4 regions of the Moritella sp. 5 genome follow, and region 1 is predicted to be linked to each of the others. Evidence: predicted binding sites of a transcription regulator. Region 1 holds the regulator's gene; each other region holds the start of a gene.
What was found. Region 1 encodes sigma-54, which starts transcription at its own class of promoters, with help from an activator protein. Its sites were predicted from a motif close to GTTGGCACGNNNNTNGNNT; they were not measured.
Positions count from the first base shown of each region.

Region 2: the regulator sigma-54 is predicted to act here: its motif matches at 2,240-2,258, upstream of HWV01_RS16400 (PEP-CTERM sorting domain-containing protein).
Region 3: the regulator sigma-54 is predicted to act here: its motif matches at 1,878-1,896, upstream of hmpA (NO-inducible flavohemoprotein).
Region 4: the regulator sigma-54 is predicted to act here: its motif matches at 1,934-1,952, upstream of fliE (flagellar hook-basal body complex protein FliE).

Region 1 covers NZ_CP056122.1:237,473-241,694, forward strand. Annotated here, with positions in the region: gene mgtE (magnesium transporter) at 1-164, opposite strand, end outside; gene rapZ (RNase adapter RapZ) at 314-1,177, opposite strand; gene hpf (ribosome hibernation promoting factor) at 1,320-1,607, opposite strand; gene HWV01_RS01125 (RNA polymerase factor sigma-54) at 1,639-3,156, opposite strand; gene lptB (LPS export ABC transporter ATP-binding protein) at 3,206-3,931, opposite strand; gene lptA (lipopolysaccharide transport periplasmic protein LptA) at 3,947-4,222, opposite strand, start outside.
Region 2 covers NZ_CP056122.1:3,682,753-3,686,974, forward strand. Annotated here, with positions in the region: gene HWV01_RS16395 (hypothetical protein) at 1-357, opposite strand, end outside; gene HWV01_RS16400 (PEP-CTERM sorting domain-containing protein) at 1,524-2,174, opposite strand; gene HWV01_RS16405 (delta-class carbonic anhydrase) at 2,544-3,404, shown strand; gene HWV01_RS16410 (hypothetical protein) at 3,637-4,194, opposite strand.
Region 3 covers NZ_CP056122.1:2,299,439-2,303,660, forward strand. Annotated here, with positions in the region: gene HWV01_RS10310 (hypothetical protein) at 1-124, shown strand, start outside; tRNA gene HWV01_RS10315 (tRNA-Val) at 355-430, opposite strand; tRNA gene HWV01_RS10320 (tRNA-Val) at 454-529, opposite strand; gene hmpA (NO-inducible flavohemoprotein) at 625-1,815, opposite strand; gene HWV01_RS10330 (GNAT family N-acetyltransferase) at 2,103-2,630, shown strand; gene HWV01_RS10335 (GNAT family N-acetyltransferase) at 2,733-3,233, shown strand; gene HWV01_RS10340 (NAD(P)/FAD-dependent oxidoreductase) at 3,317-4,222, opposite strand, start outside.
Region 4 covers NZ_CP056122.1:1,128,675-1,132,896, reverse strand. Annotated here, with positions in the region: gene fliF (flagellar basal-body MS-ring/collar protein FliF) at 1-1,540, opposite strand, end outside; gene fliE (flagellar hook-basal body complex protein FliE) at 1,563-1,892, opposite strand; gene HWV01_RS05205 (sigma-54 dependent transcriptional regulator) at 2,015-3,406, opposite strand; gene HWV01_RS05200 (PAS domain-containing sensor histidine kinase) at 3,411-4,222, opposite strand, start outside.

The DNA of each region.
Region 1 (4,222 bases):
ACTTTACGGCCTGCTGGTGGCGATGATTCCAGTAATAACGCAATATCACAAGGGGGCGTTTGGTAGAGCATTCGTTTAACGTGAATGAACATACCACTATCAAGTGCTTCGTTCACTTCGCTTAAACGTAGGTGTGTGCAGTCATGCTCCATCTTTTCTGGCATATGTCGTCCCCATTCTTATTATTCTTCTTCTGCAAGACCTTGCTTGCAGGTGCTGCGTAATTCTAGCTTAATCTGTATTTATAATCAGCATTAACAATAAAGTAAAATAATTAACTGTATAGATCGTTAACGCCATTGCAAATGAGTACCTAGATAATTTTATGTTTATTTTTTTCTAAGGTTTGATGGCGAGTTTGCACTACACGACTTTGTAGTTTAAAGCTCTTTGCTAATTGTTCAGCAATGAATACCGAGCGATGTTGGCCGCCTGTACAACCGATAGCAACGGTGACATAACTGCGGTTATTTTTTTCTAACATTGGCAACCAAGTCGTGAGTAAGTTTTCAATCTGTTGTGAAAAGCTCATGACATCAGGCTGTTGGCTCAGGTATTTAATGACGGGTTCATCAAGACCTGTGTAAGGTTTTAATTCTGGGATCCAATGGGGATTTGGTAGAAAACGGACATCAAATACATAATCGGCATCCATAGGTAGACCATGTTTAAAACCAAATGATTGAAATACTAAGACAAGTTGGTTGTTTTTTTTTCCTAAAATACGTTCTTTAATCTGTTCACTGAGTTCATGAATATTGAGTTCAGTAGTATCGATTTTTAAATCAGCAAGTAACGCTAAAGGGCTTAATCGTTTTTTTTCTATTTCAATCGCTTGTGATAGAGATAGCTCATCTTTTGTTAATGGATGAAGGCGTCTGGTTTCACTATAACGCTTGATAAGGACTGACTGGTTAGTATCAAGAAATAAACTAGTCAGATCGGTGCTCGTTCTTAACTCTGTAATTATGTCGTTTAATTCTTTTTTTTCTGTCGGTAAGTTACGGACATCAATACTCACTGCCACTTTTTCGGTTTGGTCATTTAAGGCTTTTAGCAGTTGTGGTAGTAATTTTACTGGTAGGTTATCTACGCAATAGTAGCCTAGATCTTCAAGCACGCGTAATGCAATTGATTTACCAGATCCTGACTGGCCGCTGACTATTATTAATTTCATCTTTTATCCTCACAGCGATATAAAATAATGGGTTCATTATCCCGCAATTGATTTGGATATGATATGTTTTAATTATGTCAGAAGCATTAATACCTAAAGGAAAAAGTGGTTTTCCTTTAGGTTATCTGTGGCGAGATTAAAATTAATGACGAATCAACTTCTCTTTATGCTTAATCACTTGGCGATCGAGCTTATCCAGTAAGCCATCAATTGCGGCATACATGTCATTGTGTTCATGCACGGCAAAGATCTCCCCCCCATTTAAATGTATTTTTGCTTCTGCAATTTGAAGTAATTTTTCGACATTTAAAATCACATGGATATTGTTTATATGATCAAAATGCCGTTCTAATTTGGAAAACTTGCTATCAACATAATCTTTCAGTGAGTCTGTAATGTTTACATGTCTACCGGTTAAATTAATTTGCATATATGTCTCCCCTATGAAGGTTGGATTAGCCTTATAATAGGCTTTTACGCTGATTAGACGGTGGTATACTTAGTGCCTCCCGATATTTTGCAATCGTACGTCTAGCCACTTTGATACCTTGATCAGCAAGTAAATCAGCAATCTTGCTGTCACTTAATGGTTTAATGACATTTTCTGCCGCGACCAATTTTTTTATTAATGCTCGAATAGCAGTTGATGAACATTCTCCGCCATTGTCAGTACTTACATGGCTTGAAAAGAAAAACTTAAGTTCAAAAATACCACGTGGTGTATGCATAAACTTCTGCGTTGTTACCCGTGAAATGGTTGACTCGTGCATTTCCACTTCTTCGGCAACATCATTTAAAACCATAGGTTTCATGGCTTCATCGCCATATTCAAAAAAATCAATTTGTCGTTGAACAATACTTTTCGTTACTTTTAGTAAGGTTTCATTACGGCTATCTAAGCTTTTAATAAACCATTTAGCTTCTTGTACATGCGTTCGAATAAACTGCCCATCGCTGCTATTACGATTGCTTGTCGACAAGTTTGAATATTCATTGTTCACTTTTAATCTTGGCACAATGTCAGGATTTAACTCGACTACCCACTGATTATTTTTTTTCTTTACTAAAACATCGGGAATTACATAAAGCCCTTCAGTCTGATCAATAACATTGCCAGGTCTGGGTTCTAGACTCTGAATTAATTGCATGATCTCTTTAAGCTGTGGTTCTTTTAATTTTGTCTTACGGCTTAATTGACGGTAGTCGCGATTGCCTAATAAATCCATGTGAGACTGAATTATTTGCTGACATTCTGTTAACCAAGGTGTGTTTTTAGGTAAATGCTGAAGTTGGATCAATAAACATTCTTGTAATGAACGCGCTGCAACGCCGATGGGATCGAAATGTTGAATACGCTTTAATACTGCTTCTATTTCGTCTAATTCAACTTGCTCTTCACTATTTTCGTTACTGCTGTCGCTAAGTTCTTGGTGACCGTTATTGACGCTAGACAGGATATCTTCACAAGTCTGATTAAGGTAACCATGATCATCAATGCCATCAATAATCGCAACTGCAATAGCACGATCGGTGTCAGAAAATGGGGTTAATTCCATTTGCCACATGAGATGCTCGTATAAGCCTTCGCTGGTCTCACCTTGATAGACTTGGTCTAAACCATCAATACTGCTGCCCGCACTGCTGTGAGTCTGTATTTGAGGGGTGTAGACATCATCCCAATTACTGTCATTAGGTAATTCATCTGGCATGGCTTCACTGGCTAGCGCATCACTAACTTCTATTTGGCTGGCATCGGTAACGGTGTCGTTATTATCTGAATTATGTCCATCACTACTTTCTGCATCGTTTGGTTGAGCTGTGTTGGGATCTTCTTGTTCCAGTAGCGGATTACTGTCTAATGCTTCTTGAATCTCTTGCTGTAACTCCAAGGTCGATAATTGTAATAATCGAATCGCTTGTTGTAACTGTGGCGTCATTGCCAGAGATTGACTCATACGAAGTTGTAATGATGGCTTCATCTAACGACTACTCTCTCTTCCTTAAATGCGGTAACGTATCAATATCAAACTATAGTCGGAATTGATCACCTAGGTATACTTCTTTTACTTTTTCGTTGGATAAAATCTCTTCAGAAGTACCAGATGCGATCAAGTGTCCATGGCTCACAATATAAGAGTGTTCACATACATCGAGTGTTTCACGTACGTTATGGTCGGTAATTAATACCCCTAAACCACGATCGCGCAGATGCTGAATAATTTTTTTAATATCACCTACCGAGATTGGATCAACGCCAGCAAAAGGTTCATCTAATAAAATAAACTTTGGATCTGCCGCGAGCGCGCGAGCAATCTCAACACGGCGGCGCTCACCACCCGATAAGCTCATACCTAAACTATCGCGAATATGGGTGATATGGAACTCTTCTAATAATTCTTCTAACTTTTCTTCACGTTCGAAACGGGTGAGTTCAGTTCGTAACTCTAAGATTGCCATGATATTTTTCGTTACCGATAAACGACGAAAAATAGACGCTTCTTGGGGTAAGTAACCAATACCTTGTTGTGCACGAATGTGCATTGGCTCATGTGTTAATTCTTGGTCATCAATGAAGATTTGTCCATGATCTCGTTTAACCAAGCCAACTACCATATAAAAGGTGGTGGTTTTACCTGCGCCATTAGGCCCGAGTAAACCAACAATTTGGCCTGACTCAACTTCGAGACTCACATCTGACACAACTTTTCGTTTGTTATAACTTTTTGCTAAGTGTGATACTTTTAAACGTGCCATATGAATTCATCTACTCTAATTAGTTTTGTTGTCTTCAGGAGTGAAAATAGTGATCACGCGATCGGATTCATGATTGCCGCTTTCGGCTATCATTTCTTGTTTGTCAATTTGGTAGATAATTTTTTCACTTTTAACTTCGCTATCAGCTTGGCGTAAATGTGCATTTTTTGACAAGGTTAAGCGTTTTTTGCCAAGCTCATAACGGATCTCTTCTGACTCGGTATTAATCTTTTTACCGTCATCAAGCTCTTGATAAAACGTGGCTGGACTACCTGTGGCAATCATGATTTC
Region 2 (4,222 bases), 1.5 Mb from region 1:
TATTGATTCTGCTACAGCCTGCTTTGTCAATTCAGTATTCTCTCCAGTTTCTGTCAAGAAAGAAATAAGAATACCTATAGCATAACGAAGATCTTCATCACTTTCATTTGTTGCCAAGATAGTTATAGCTTTACTCTTGTTGCTAGTAAGTGGAAGCTGTATGAAGTAGTCATAACCAGCATCCTTAGCTATTTTAAACTCAGTAGGGAATACAGTATTAAACGGTTTATTGAAATCATATGTAACCGCACTTATTAGAGTTGGAGTTGGAGCAGGGGCTGGAGTTGGGTCAGCTGAATCTCCACCTCCACATGCTGTTAATAATACTGTGGTAGCAAGAAGTGATATTTTTTTCATATGATAGGCCTACGACTAATTAACTAAGTAAAAATACATTGTAAAAAGACATTAAAACAAATACCACAAGAGCACCCTTAAAATTTATTAAAAATCTATTAAAAATCATAATGGTGCAACAAGGATCACAAACTATCATTTAACAACTGTACGATATTGAGATAATTGAAAATAACATCAACCAACACCTCACAAAACCTTAGTTAAGCTTGTTATATATCTTGAAATCTCTTTGATATATATAAATACTACTCATCACACAGAAAACAATGTTTTGACGAACACTATGCACATGGAGTGAGAAACTTAGTGAATAATCGTGACCAGCTGTCAGGACAGTTTTATGAATGATTGAACAACAAATCTTACACACACTTACACACGCACTCTTTACAAACAGCAACACCACTGTAACTTAGATGCAACACAATGAATTAATTTAGGTTGGACTTTAATGGGCAGTATACTAAAATTTCTAGTTATATCTCTATTAACGACTTTGCTAGCATCATGCGCCTACCATGAATACGATCCATCGAAACCTGATGAATATGCTAAATATTGGTGTGAATCTGAGAACAGAAATAATTCCATATTTTCTGCTCTTGATTCTAACCATGAACGATCTGTTCTTGATTCTTACCGTGGACGAAAAGATCCAGCTCAAGATGATTGTGATAAATACTTTAAATAATATCGTTATATCGCTAAGGTAACAGCAACAAGATAGAACCTAAAAATGCAGGTAATCTATAAGACTTGTTGAAGCAAAAGCATCGACATACCTAAAGAGAACGAATACAGCTAAAGCAGCCAATAAATTTGTGATCAAGGTAACTTTAAATAGGTTTATCATGAACAGCCCTTTTAGAATATAACATTTGTATAGCAGGTCATCTCGATTCCCACATCAATCGGATATTAAAATCGACACTAAGATAATGTGCGTTCCTGTTATTTATTTTCAAGTCCGGTTAATAATTAACAATGAAAAATATATAACTGATTCTATTATTATTTTAATTTATAGCAAAGGAAAAAAAGGCTGTTTTGGTAAACCGTGATGAACTTATAAATATGCAAATACCATATGTTAATAAGAGCCATTAATGAAGAAGGTCGATGTTCACGTTACGCTGACACTGAAATAAATGCATAAAAATCAGTTAATCCGTTATGCGTATTTTTCTACGCCCTGCAGCAAAAAATACGATGCCAATACCTAAAAGAAACAAGATAGATGGCTCAGGAACTTCGTTTGCGGTATAACCTATGATGTTATCAATAGAGAAGGCTGCTCCACCGCCAGAAAATTCAGCATGAACTAAATTTTGAAAGGCATTAGAGACTGTAAATAGTTCAAAGTCATCAACGCCGTTACGGCCATCAAAAATACCGTCCAACACAAAATTTTCTGAGACATTAATCCCTAGGTCAGTAATACCATCGAGTGTTATTGCGCTTGCATTTGCCTGTCCGTCTCTCCAAAACTCCGCACCGTCAAACTGGGAAATCTCAAACGTGTCGCCGGAAATAGAATCCACATTGATGGTAAAAGACCCATTATGCACAAAAGCAACCTGTGTGCCGTTGTTTGTATACAACACCTCATCATTCCCAAGATCAATATGGCCGTTCCCATCTCTGGAAAGCACGAAATCATTGGCTACAAAACTGTTAACAATTAAGTGTGTATTATGAGTAACAGCAACATCTTCGAAATCAATGATAGTTGCCATAGCAGTGGCTGCCATGCCGCAAAAACTGACTACAACAATAGAATTTCGTAAGAAACTCGCGATCTTTTTAATTTTCATATTCAGATCTCCTAAAATATTGCTTGAGAATTATGTGAAATATAAATCAGTACTAAACTACCTTTAAGCACGTATCATTCCAATGCAAGCAACCTGATGTTTTTTATGTTATTTTAGTGAATTTAAAGAACGGTATATCGTTATCGGTTTATTAGGTGTAAAAAATACTGACATGCAAGAAGTGGGGAGCAGATAGAGATAGAATTGATGCATTATGTGTGTTGGTAGGTAAATGGGCTGACACATAGTTTTAGAACTGAGTATTCAAGCTTGTCCGATATCTTGAAACCTCTTTGATATATTAATACTCTTCGTTACACAGAAAACTATTTTTGTATATTTTAACTTTTGATTAGTAAAAGGATAAACATGGATAACAAGACATTAGTATTATGTACCATAGCTGCATTTTCCCCACTTTTTGCAAGTGCAGCTTCTGAGCAAGAGGTTACTTCTCATGTTTCAGATAAACAAATAAAAGAACAAAGATCAGCTTTAGCAACCAATACTCAGAGTAAAGGCTTCGGTCCTCAGTCACCACGTGATATTGACCTAATACAAGGCCGAAACAAACAAGTATTTTCACAAGCGCCTGAATACACAAAAATGAACCTCTGTAATATCCATTTTCATAAAAATGCAGAGCATAAAGGCGGTGAGTTTACCCAGTATGCAGGTAACGGAGACGGTCAAGGCTATCACAGCGGTTATAAATACTCTGGTATATTAACCCAACAAGAATTATCTCCACTTAAATATGAAGTCGGTGCAAGTAAGCACGGTAGTTTATACCCTGGCGATACTATTGAAGCTCACTATGTCTATTCAACTGCTCAAGTGAGCCCTGGTCCAACTTTAGGCTCATGTTTCAGTGATACAAATAAAAACCCACAACTTAGAGTTGAGACTCAAGTTTACGTACTTGTTAACGATCCAGAAGCGAACAACTTTATTGAGTTAACTAAGTTAGGTATGACCAATGGTGTTAATCAAGCAGTCAATATTCCAAATAATACAGGTACTCCAGTACAGTATGCAGGTTCAACAACTGGACCGAGTTATAACGAAATAGGCTCTCCTTTTCAGGTTAGCTGGAGCGTTCGTCCACAAATAATGAAGGTGAGTATAAATAGCGTAGGTACGTGGCTAAAAAACAATGTTTTTGACGAACATTATGCACATGGAGTGAGAAACCTAGTGAATAACCCTGACCTGTTGTCAGATCACTAACCTCAATTCAGTTTAAGCTATTTGCATTAACCAATTCTTTCAGAATAAGTCATGTTTAGCCCTAGGAACAACACAATAATATCAAGGTATTATTGTGTTGAGACAGCCTACAGGTGATTGAGCAACAATAAATCCTACACGCTTACACACATCCCTTTACTACCCGAAATGAAATTATAAAGTGAATGCTACATTGTAGTTACTGAATTTATTTAGTAACGGTTTGTTAGCTTTAATCACACCTGTTTGATAATTTCTTAAAACGAATTGACGAAGAGATATGACCAGCCAATGGAATAAAAATAAAGGCTGTTCCTAAAAAAGTAGCAGATTCAGACATTTTTCCATGACCATTTTCATCGAGACCAATCGTAACAGAACCACCAGCAACGCCAATAAATGGATTACCAGATTCACCAGCGAAAGAGCCTGTAAGCTCACTACTTAGAGTTATCTGCCCATTTTTCATTTCAAAATCCTGGCCTTCAGTAAATGTAGAATCAAAAATAGCTTCATTTTCTTTTGATTTAGCTGTAACCAAAACCCTTCCTTTAGAAGCAAGTTTGACATCAATAAATTTAATTTTCTTATGTTCAATTATCGCTTTAGGCCAAATAGCCTTTGAAAGTAATTTTTGAGGCTCTTCAGGGCCACTTTCGCCGATGTTAGCATAACAACCAACAAAACCTTCAACTTTCGTTTTATCAGAAAAACCTACATTATTTTCAGGCGCCGATGACATAACACAACCTGACAAGGCCAACATGAGTATTACTATAAATTTGTGCATTAACATCCTTTAAAAGCTAATACCTAAA
Region 3 (4,222 bases), 2.1 Mb from region 1:
TCTGCAACACGTTGATGCAGACTATGTTGCTGCGGTCTCTGAACTAAAAGCGATTATTGTTAATCAGTTAAGTGTTTTGAACGATGCGGGTGTTGATAGTCGTTCTTGTTTATCTGAGCTTTGAAAGCGCGGGATTTAAACGCTTAATACCAAGAGTGTTGATCAGTATTGAAACTCTGCTAAGCCGGTTGCACATTAATTGGTTTAGCGGGTTTACTGTGTATGAGTATTGCTAAACCTGTGGTGGTAATGCATTCAAGCTTAATGTTAACTATTCTCGATGCACTTCAAATATAACAAACCCTGAATTTTAGATATAAAAAAACCTCGCTCATTGAGCAAGGCTTCATTATTTGGTGCGTCCTACAAGATTCGAACTTGTGACATCTAGCATGTCGAGCTAGCGCTCTACCAACTGAGCTAAGGACGCGTTGTTTGTACCATTTTAAAAAATGGTGCTCGCTACAAGATTTGAACTTGTGACATCTAGCATGTCGAGCTAGCGCTCTACCAACTGAGCTAAGCGAGCATAATTTGGTATGTCGTTAAGACGAGACAAATATTAGCCCGCATCCAAATTATCAGCAAGTCTTTTTTAAATAATATCAGTCCTTTGCTTTAAAATTAAGCAGTTGGGTTGATATTTAGATCTTCTGACGGACCGAAGAATTCAAAATGGACATTTTCAGCTGGGATCCCTAATTTTGGTGCGAAGCCATTCATTGCTTGCATGAAAGGTTTTGGACCTAAGAAATAGAATTCTACATCACGATCATCACCGATTTTGTCTTCAAGCATGGCTAAGTTGATGAAACCTGTTGCATCTGGTTTACATTCTGACGTTGCATCACTGTAAACGAAGTAGGGTTTGATGTTTTCGTTTTCAGCGGCAAGGTTTGTTACATGGTCACGGAATGCATGTACCTTGGTGTTCATTGCAGCATGAATAAAGTGAATAGGGCGGTCTGTGCCTTTTAAACTATTTAGCATGCTTATTGCTGGAGTAATACCAACGCCACCTGTTACCAGTACAACTGGTTTGTTGTTGTCTTTTAGGATGAAGTCGCCAGCAGGTGCGAGTAGGTTAAGTGTATCACCTGTTTGAATGCGATCGTGCAGGTAACCTGATGCCGCACCACCTTCCTCACGTTTTACACTAATACGTAAGTATTCTGAGTTTGGTGAATCAGATAAACTGTATTGACGACGTGTTTCTTCACCGTCGATATTTAGAACTAAACCAATGAATTGACCCGGTGTGAATGACGGTGCTGGTTCACCATCGGTTGGCGTCAGGTAGAATGACATAATGTTATCGCTTTCAGCTACTTTTGTAGTTACTCTAAACTCACGTTCACCACGCCACATGCCTTTTTCTTCTTCATTAGCAGAGTAAACAGCTTCTTCTGCACCGATAAGTAGGTCTGCGAGTTGCCAGTATGCAAGTCCCCAAGCATCAATAACCTCATCTGTTGCGGCATCACCTAGAACAGCTTTGATCGCTTTTAATAAACATTCGCCAACAATTTCATAATGTGCTGGTTGAATATCAAGTACAACATGTTTATTTACAATTACACTTACCGCTTTTTCTAATACTGAAAGATTGTCAATATTAGCTGCATAAGCAACAAGTGCATTAGCTAATGCTTTAGGCTGAGCATTACCTGCTTGGTTTTTTTGGTTGAAAAAACGCTTTACTTCTGGATATTCTCTAAACATCAAAGGATAAAAATGCGCTGTAATATCATTGGCATGAACAGAAACAGCAGGGACAGTCGCTTTGATAATATCAATAGTGTGTTGCGTTAGCATAATAGCTACCTTGTATAGGTTAGTGAAATAATTGATCTGCATCAATGTTTATATTTGTTCTATTGCAGTAGTTGTGCCAAGTTTGTAAGTGGTTGTTTTTAAATTGTTTACTATTTTGCTTATGAGTGGGTTGTTATTATGACAACCACTTTGAGTTGTCAATAATACAACGCGACGTCCAAATGACAACGTCATGTGTGTGAACTAAATGGAATTAAGCTTGAATATTCACCGCCGTTTACCTTGTTGCCTGAAATTGCTAAGATGTTGTTCATAAAGGAGTTAAGATGAAATTGAATGTTACAGAAAGCATAGAATTACTTTCTCTAGAGGAAGGTGATTCTTTAACTATATTAAATTTAGTTGAGTCCAGTCGACCCCAACTAGGGAAGTATCTCTATTGGGTAGATAGTGTTCTAGATGAGGTATCGGCTCATAAATACATAGCAGAGCGTTTACATAGTGGGTTACCTGGCTCACGATGGTTCAAAATAAAATTCAACACGCAAGTTTGTGGTGTCTTTGCTATTAAGTCTATTTCAATTAATAGTGGTGTTGCTGAGATCGGTTATTGGTTATCACATGCTGTGCATGGTAATGGAATCATGACTAAAATTATTGCTCAGTTATCCTCTTTTTTGTTAGAGAGGACAGATGCAAAAATAATGGAATTTAGATGTCTGGAAAATAACATTTCGAGTATTCGAGTGGCAAAAAAGTCGGGTGCAGAGTTAGTGGGTTCAATACCTAACTATATGAATGCAGATAATGAAAATCAGGACTTACATATATACCAGCTGCAATTGCAAGCCTAACATATAACAATAGGTATCACACATCGATAATTTAAGCGCTAATAACTATCTGTAATGGTTGACTTATTTTTTGCCGGGTACCTCATACAGCGAAGGAACAAAATGAAATTGATAATTAGAGGCGTTCAAAAAGCAGATTCACAAGGCATCATCAACATATTAAACCCTATCATCGAGGCTGGTCTTTATACCATTCTTGATACAACCTTCTCACTTGAAGAGGAAGAGCAATTTATTCAAGACTTCCCTGAAAGAGGCGTCTTTAATGTTGCATTCAACTCAGAAGAATCAAACATTGTAGGCTTTCAAAACGTAGAACCATTTGCAACGTATACCCATGCCTTTGATCATGTTGGTATCATCGGCACCTATGTTGATAGTAGCTATAGAAGACAGGGTATTGCATCCAGCTTATTTAACGCCACGTTCGAGCGAGCAAAATCCAAAGGTTATGAAAAGCTATTTGCCTATGTACGTGATGATAATCAAGATGCATTGGCAACTTATTTGAAGCAGGGATTCGAAGTAATAGGTATAGCTAAAAAGCACGCTAAGATAGGCGGTAAGTATATAGACGAAGTGCTTATAGAAAAACTCTTGTAGGGTATTTTTAAAGTTTGGACACAATTATTGTTGAGCTCAATTATTAACCTTCCTCAATGACAGAGGAAGGTTTCGTTATTGAATTAAGACTTGCAAAGCTCGGCAACGACTTTCAATCGACGGGCTGGTTCTGCGACAAACGGATTGGTTTTATCCCACGCGTAACCCGCTAAAATCGAACAGATCATTTGTTTGATCTTCGGATTAGGATTTTCGTGTAAAACCACATCTTGGAATTCACCAGTATACCAGCCTTCAACATAACAGCGGAATGCGTTAACACCGGTCATGAGCGTATCTGAATACTCCGTTTGCCAATTAACGGTTTCATTGTTGAACTGTTTTATCAATAAGTCAGTTGCAAGCTCAGCTGATTTCATCGCAATCGTCACACCAGACGAGAATACCGGGTCTAAAAACTCACCCGCATTACCAAGCAAAGCATAATGGCGATCAAACAACTTAGTCACGTTAGCAGAATAACCCATGATAGAGCCACAAGCGTTAGGGTAGTTTGCTTGTGCAAGTAACGCGGCTAGGTTGTGCTCTTCTCTGGCTAATTGCTTTAATGCCTCAAGGTGGTCATCAGGATAGTTGGCAAAGAATTCTGGTTCACCTACTACACCAAACGAGCAACTTCCATTACTAAATGGAATGAGCCAATACCAAACCTTGCTGTCGTCTGGATGCACGGAAATTAAGATCTTATTACGGTCAAAGTGAGTGGCAGTAATGTTATCTTCAATATGGGTAAAGATAGCGCGTCTTGGAGGCAGGGTTGATGGTTCTTCCAGTCCGAGTAAACGCGGTAATACACGACCAAAACCGCTGGCGTCAAGGATAAAATCAGCTTCTATTTCATAGCTATTTTTATTTTTATCTAAGATGGTTAATAATGGTTTCTCTCTATCTACATCAACGCTTTTAACTTCGTGCTCATAGCTAATCGTGACGCCTTGTTGCTCTGCACAATCGGCAAGCAATTTGTC
Region 4 (4,222 bases), 890 kb from region 1:
GCAATTGCATATCTTCGTCATTTTCAATCGCACTGATACCTAAGTCTAAATCTTCTAGTTTTTCTTCCGGTTCGTTGTTAATTAAGCGTTTAATCATAGGACGAATAATGGCCATGATTAATATCAAAATCACGATTAGACTAGCTGCAATACGTACGGCACGCCAGAACCATTCTTCTTCCCAAATTGGAAGTTCAGCCATTGCAGCCAATTCAGGGCGATTAAATGGGATAGCAACCACCTCAAGAGCATCACCTCGGTTAACATTAAAGCCCACACCACCTTGTAAAACACGACGAATATTGGCGAGTTCAGCTTGACTACGAGGTTCCCTCACCAGTGTTCCATCGGCACCTGTACTATTAATATAATCTATTGCAACAGAAACACTTAAGCGCCGAATAACACCCGTTTGTGATTTAGTGTGACTGATTGTTGTATCAAGTTCATAATTTCGCGTTGATTCTTTTTGAGATTGACCAATAGGACGAGCTGCGACATCCTCTCCAGCTGCCTCTTCAGGTATATCCGCGTCTAGTGGTGGTTGATTGGTTAATGCCCCCGGAATACCTTGACTAGAATTACCAATAGATTGACGCTCCAATAGCATTTCACTGCGTATTGCAGGTAAATCGGGATTAAAACGTTTTTGTGTTTGCTCTGTCACACTAAAGTCCATTGATACATCAACTTCAGCGGTATAATTACTGACACCTAAGATAGGGATAAGTATAGAATCTATTTTATCTCGGTACTCACGTTCATGATTTTGTACCATTTCAAATTCACGTCGACCTTTTGCTGCCATCATGTCTTGACTGCCCGAGTTCAATAAACGGCCATTTTGATCAGTCAAGGTCACGCGGGTCGGCTCTAAGCCTTGAACAGCAGAAGCAACCAATTGCACCATAGCATCAATATTTTCTTGTGAGATTGCGTTACTGTTACGTACCGTCAATACAACGGTTGCGCTGGGCTTCTTCTCGCGCTTAGCAAACACATTTTCTTTTGGGATGGCTAATAATACTTGTGCCTTTGATACATGTTTAAATTCTGTTAATGCCCGTGATATTTGACGTTCACGACCCAGTTTTAAACGTTCTCGTTCGACACGCTGACTGACACCAAAGCCCATATCGTTCATCAAAATATCGTCACCTTCTAATTCAGCAGTGATGAGTCCTGAGCGACGTAATCTTAATTTAATGTCTTGATACTGCTCAGCAGGAACAGAGATCGTATCACCATTAATTTTATATTCTATTTTCTGTTGGTCTAAAAATTCGAGGGTTTCAATGAGTTCAACCGTTTGATACGTGCCTAAAGGACGCATTTCAGGCTCTTTACCCCAGAGTAGAATAAATACCACTAAGGTTAGCGAGATCGCTAATGCTAATATTAGAATAATTTGACGTAAGATATCGGCATTAGTGAAAAAACCAAATGCTGAACTTTTTTGCTCATTTTCATCTAATTGCGCTAAATCATTACCCATATCGTCATTACTTACGATACCTGTATTTGAAGCTATATCAGCCACAGAGTTACTCCTTTACCCAAGATTAAACAGGCATACTCATTATTTCTTTATAAGATTCGATCAATTTGTTACGAACCTGTACCGTAGCATCGAACGCTATCCCCGATTTTTGCGATGCTATCATAACATCACTTAGGGACACACTGCGATCACCTTGATCGAAACGGGTGCGTAAATCACCCGTATTTTGCTGTAATCCACTAACATTATCCATTGCTTGCTGCAACATATCGCCAAAATTGGCAGATGTAGTGGCTGGCGCTTTTACCGCGGTAGGATCGGCTTCAAATTTAGTCGCTTGTAACGACATGCTTTGCATTTCGGAGTAGAGATTATTGGCTGCGATATTCATTGATTATCCTAAATTGTCATATTTTTGACCTACTATGAAGATAGCAATTAACATGCCAACAAAAAAAGACCGTAATTTCAATTAATTACGGTCTTTATTATAACGGTTATTTTTATAAATAGTTATGCAGGTATTTCGATGCCTTGCTCTCGCATTTTCGCTAATTTATAGCGCAATGTACGTGGACTGATACCCAATTTCTCTGAAACGTTTTTACGCACGCCATTACAACCAATCAAGGTTTCCAAAATAATTTGATATTCTTGCTGACGTAATTCATTACCTAATGGCTCGTTGGGTTGATTAATACTACGCACAGGGATTTCCGATTTAATATGCAGCGGCGGCGCTTGAGCAATCGGTGCTATGACTTGAAAATCTGCAGCGGTAAAATCTTCTAAAATAAGATCTGCATCTTTTATTTTTCCATCAACAGCTAAAATCATCGCGCGTTGGATCACGTTGTCCAATTCACGTACATTACCCGGCCAATGATAAATCTGTAACTTCGCCTTCGCGCAGTTAAGTAACTCTAACGTTGGAATATTATTTTGTTTGCAGTGTAATTTTAATAAATGTTCCGCGATCGGTAAGATATCACCTTTACGCTCAGTTAACGGTAGCCAAGCTAATGGGAATACATTTAAGCGATAATATAAATCTTCTCTGAAATCACCATTCGAGACAGCTTGTTTCATATTACGGTTACTGGTAGCAATGACTCGTATATTAAGTTTAATGGTTTTACGGCTCCCTAAGCGCTCGACTTCACGCTCTTGCAATACCCGTAATAATTTAACTTGCAACGATAAATCCATTTCCGAGATTTCATCCAGTAAAATGGTACCGTTTTGTGCTTGTTCAAATTTCCCTGGACATGCTTGTATCGCGCCAGTAAATGCACCTTTTTCATAACCAAACAGAGTTGCTTCTAACATATTATCTGGGATCGCCGCACAGTTAATAGCCACAAATGGCCCGTCATAACGCAGTGAATTATCATGAATATAACGTGATAGCACTTCTTTACCCGTTCCACTTGGACCTGTCACCATGACCGTTGCATCTGATTTAGCCACTTTACGCGCCAAACTTAATAGTTGCTCTGTTTTCTCATCACCGTAACAAGGTGTGCGTTTAGCTATTTTTTGTGGTGGTACATAACGACCAACCTGATTAATCAATACTTCTGGAGAGAAAGGTTTACCAATGTAGTCAACAGCACCATTACGCATTGCCGTTACCGCATCATCTACTTTGGCATAAGCCGTCATTAACAATACCGGTAAATCGGGGTGTTTTTGTTTAATATTATGCAGTAAAGTTAATCCCGTCATGCCACCCATTTGAATATCACTCACGACCATATCATAGGTTTTTTTACCTAATGCAATCAGTGCGCTTTCACCGCTATCAACTTCATCGCACTCATAACCAGCCATTAATAAGGTATCAACCAAGGCTTCACGAAGACCTAAATCATCTTCAACTACAAGAATTTGAGAATGGGACATACTATTATCCACCTATTACCATTGGTTGAGGTTCTGCTACGCGATGTAGCGGTACGATTATACTAAAACGACTTCCTTCACCGACAGTTGAGTTTAACTCTAAACTGCCATGGTGCGCTTTCACCACACTTTGTACAACGGCAAGGCCAAGACCCGTGCCCTGTAATTTGGTGGTAAAGAAAGGCTCTAAGATTTTTGCTTGCATGAGTTTCGAGATCCCGGGACCATCATCAGATACCACAATTGCGACTTTTTCATCACCGGATCGGACCGCAGAAATAGCGAGGTTAGCCCCTTGACCACAAGCGTGTAATGCATTTTGTATCAAGTTGCCAATCGCACTAGAAAGTGCATTACGATTAGCTAAAATTAATAAATCGGGTTCGGGTAGTGTCACTTGCATGTTGCTACCAGTCTGCAACATCATAGCTTCGCTGCCCGCTTGCACTTGAATTAATAAGTTCTGCAGTGAAATCTCTTCAACCACTAAATCTTTGCCGGTACGTGCAAATAGCAGCATGTCATTAACTTGGTTTTCCAAATCATTAAGCCGTTCAATAAGTTTACTTTGAAAACGTTTCTTTGATGCAGGCGGGAGATTCGGGTTGGCGAGATTAGAGCCATATAATAATGCCGCTGATAATGGCGTGCGGATCTGGTGTGCTAATGACGCTACCATTCGCCCCAATGACGACAACTGTTTCATATGACTGACACGCTCTTGTAAATGACGTGTATACGTTAAGTCTGTCAACATTATTAACTGACCAGGCTGCGTGCCAAGTGTCGTGATCGAAAGTTGAACTTTACAGCCAT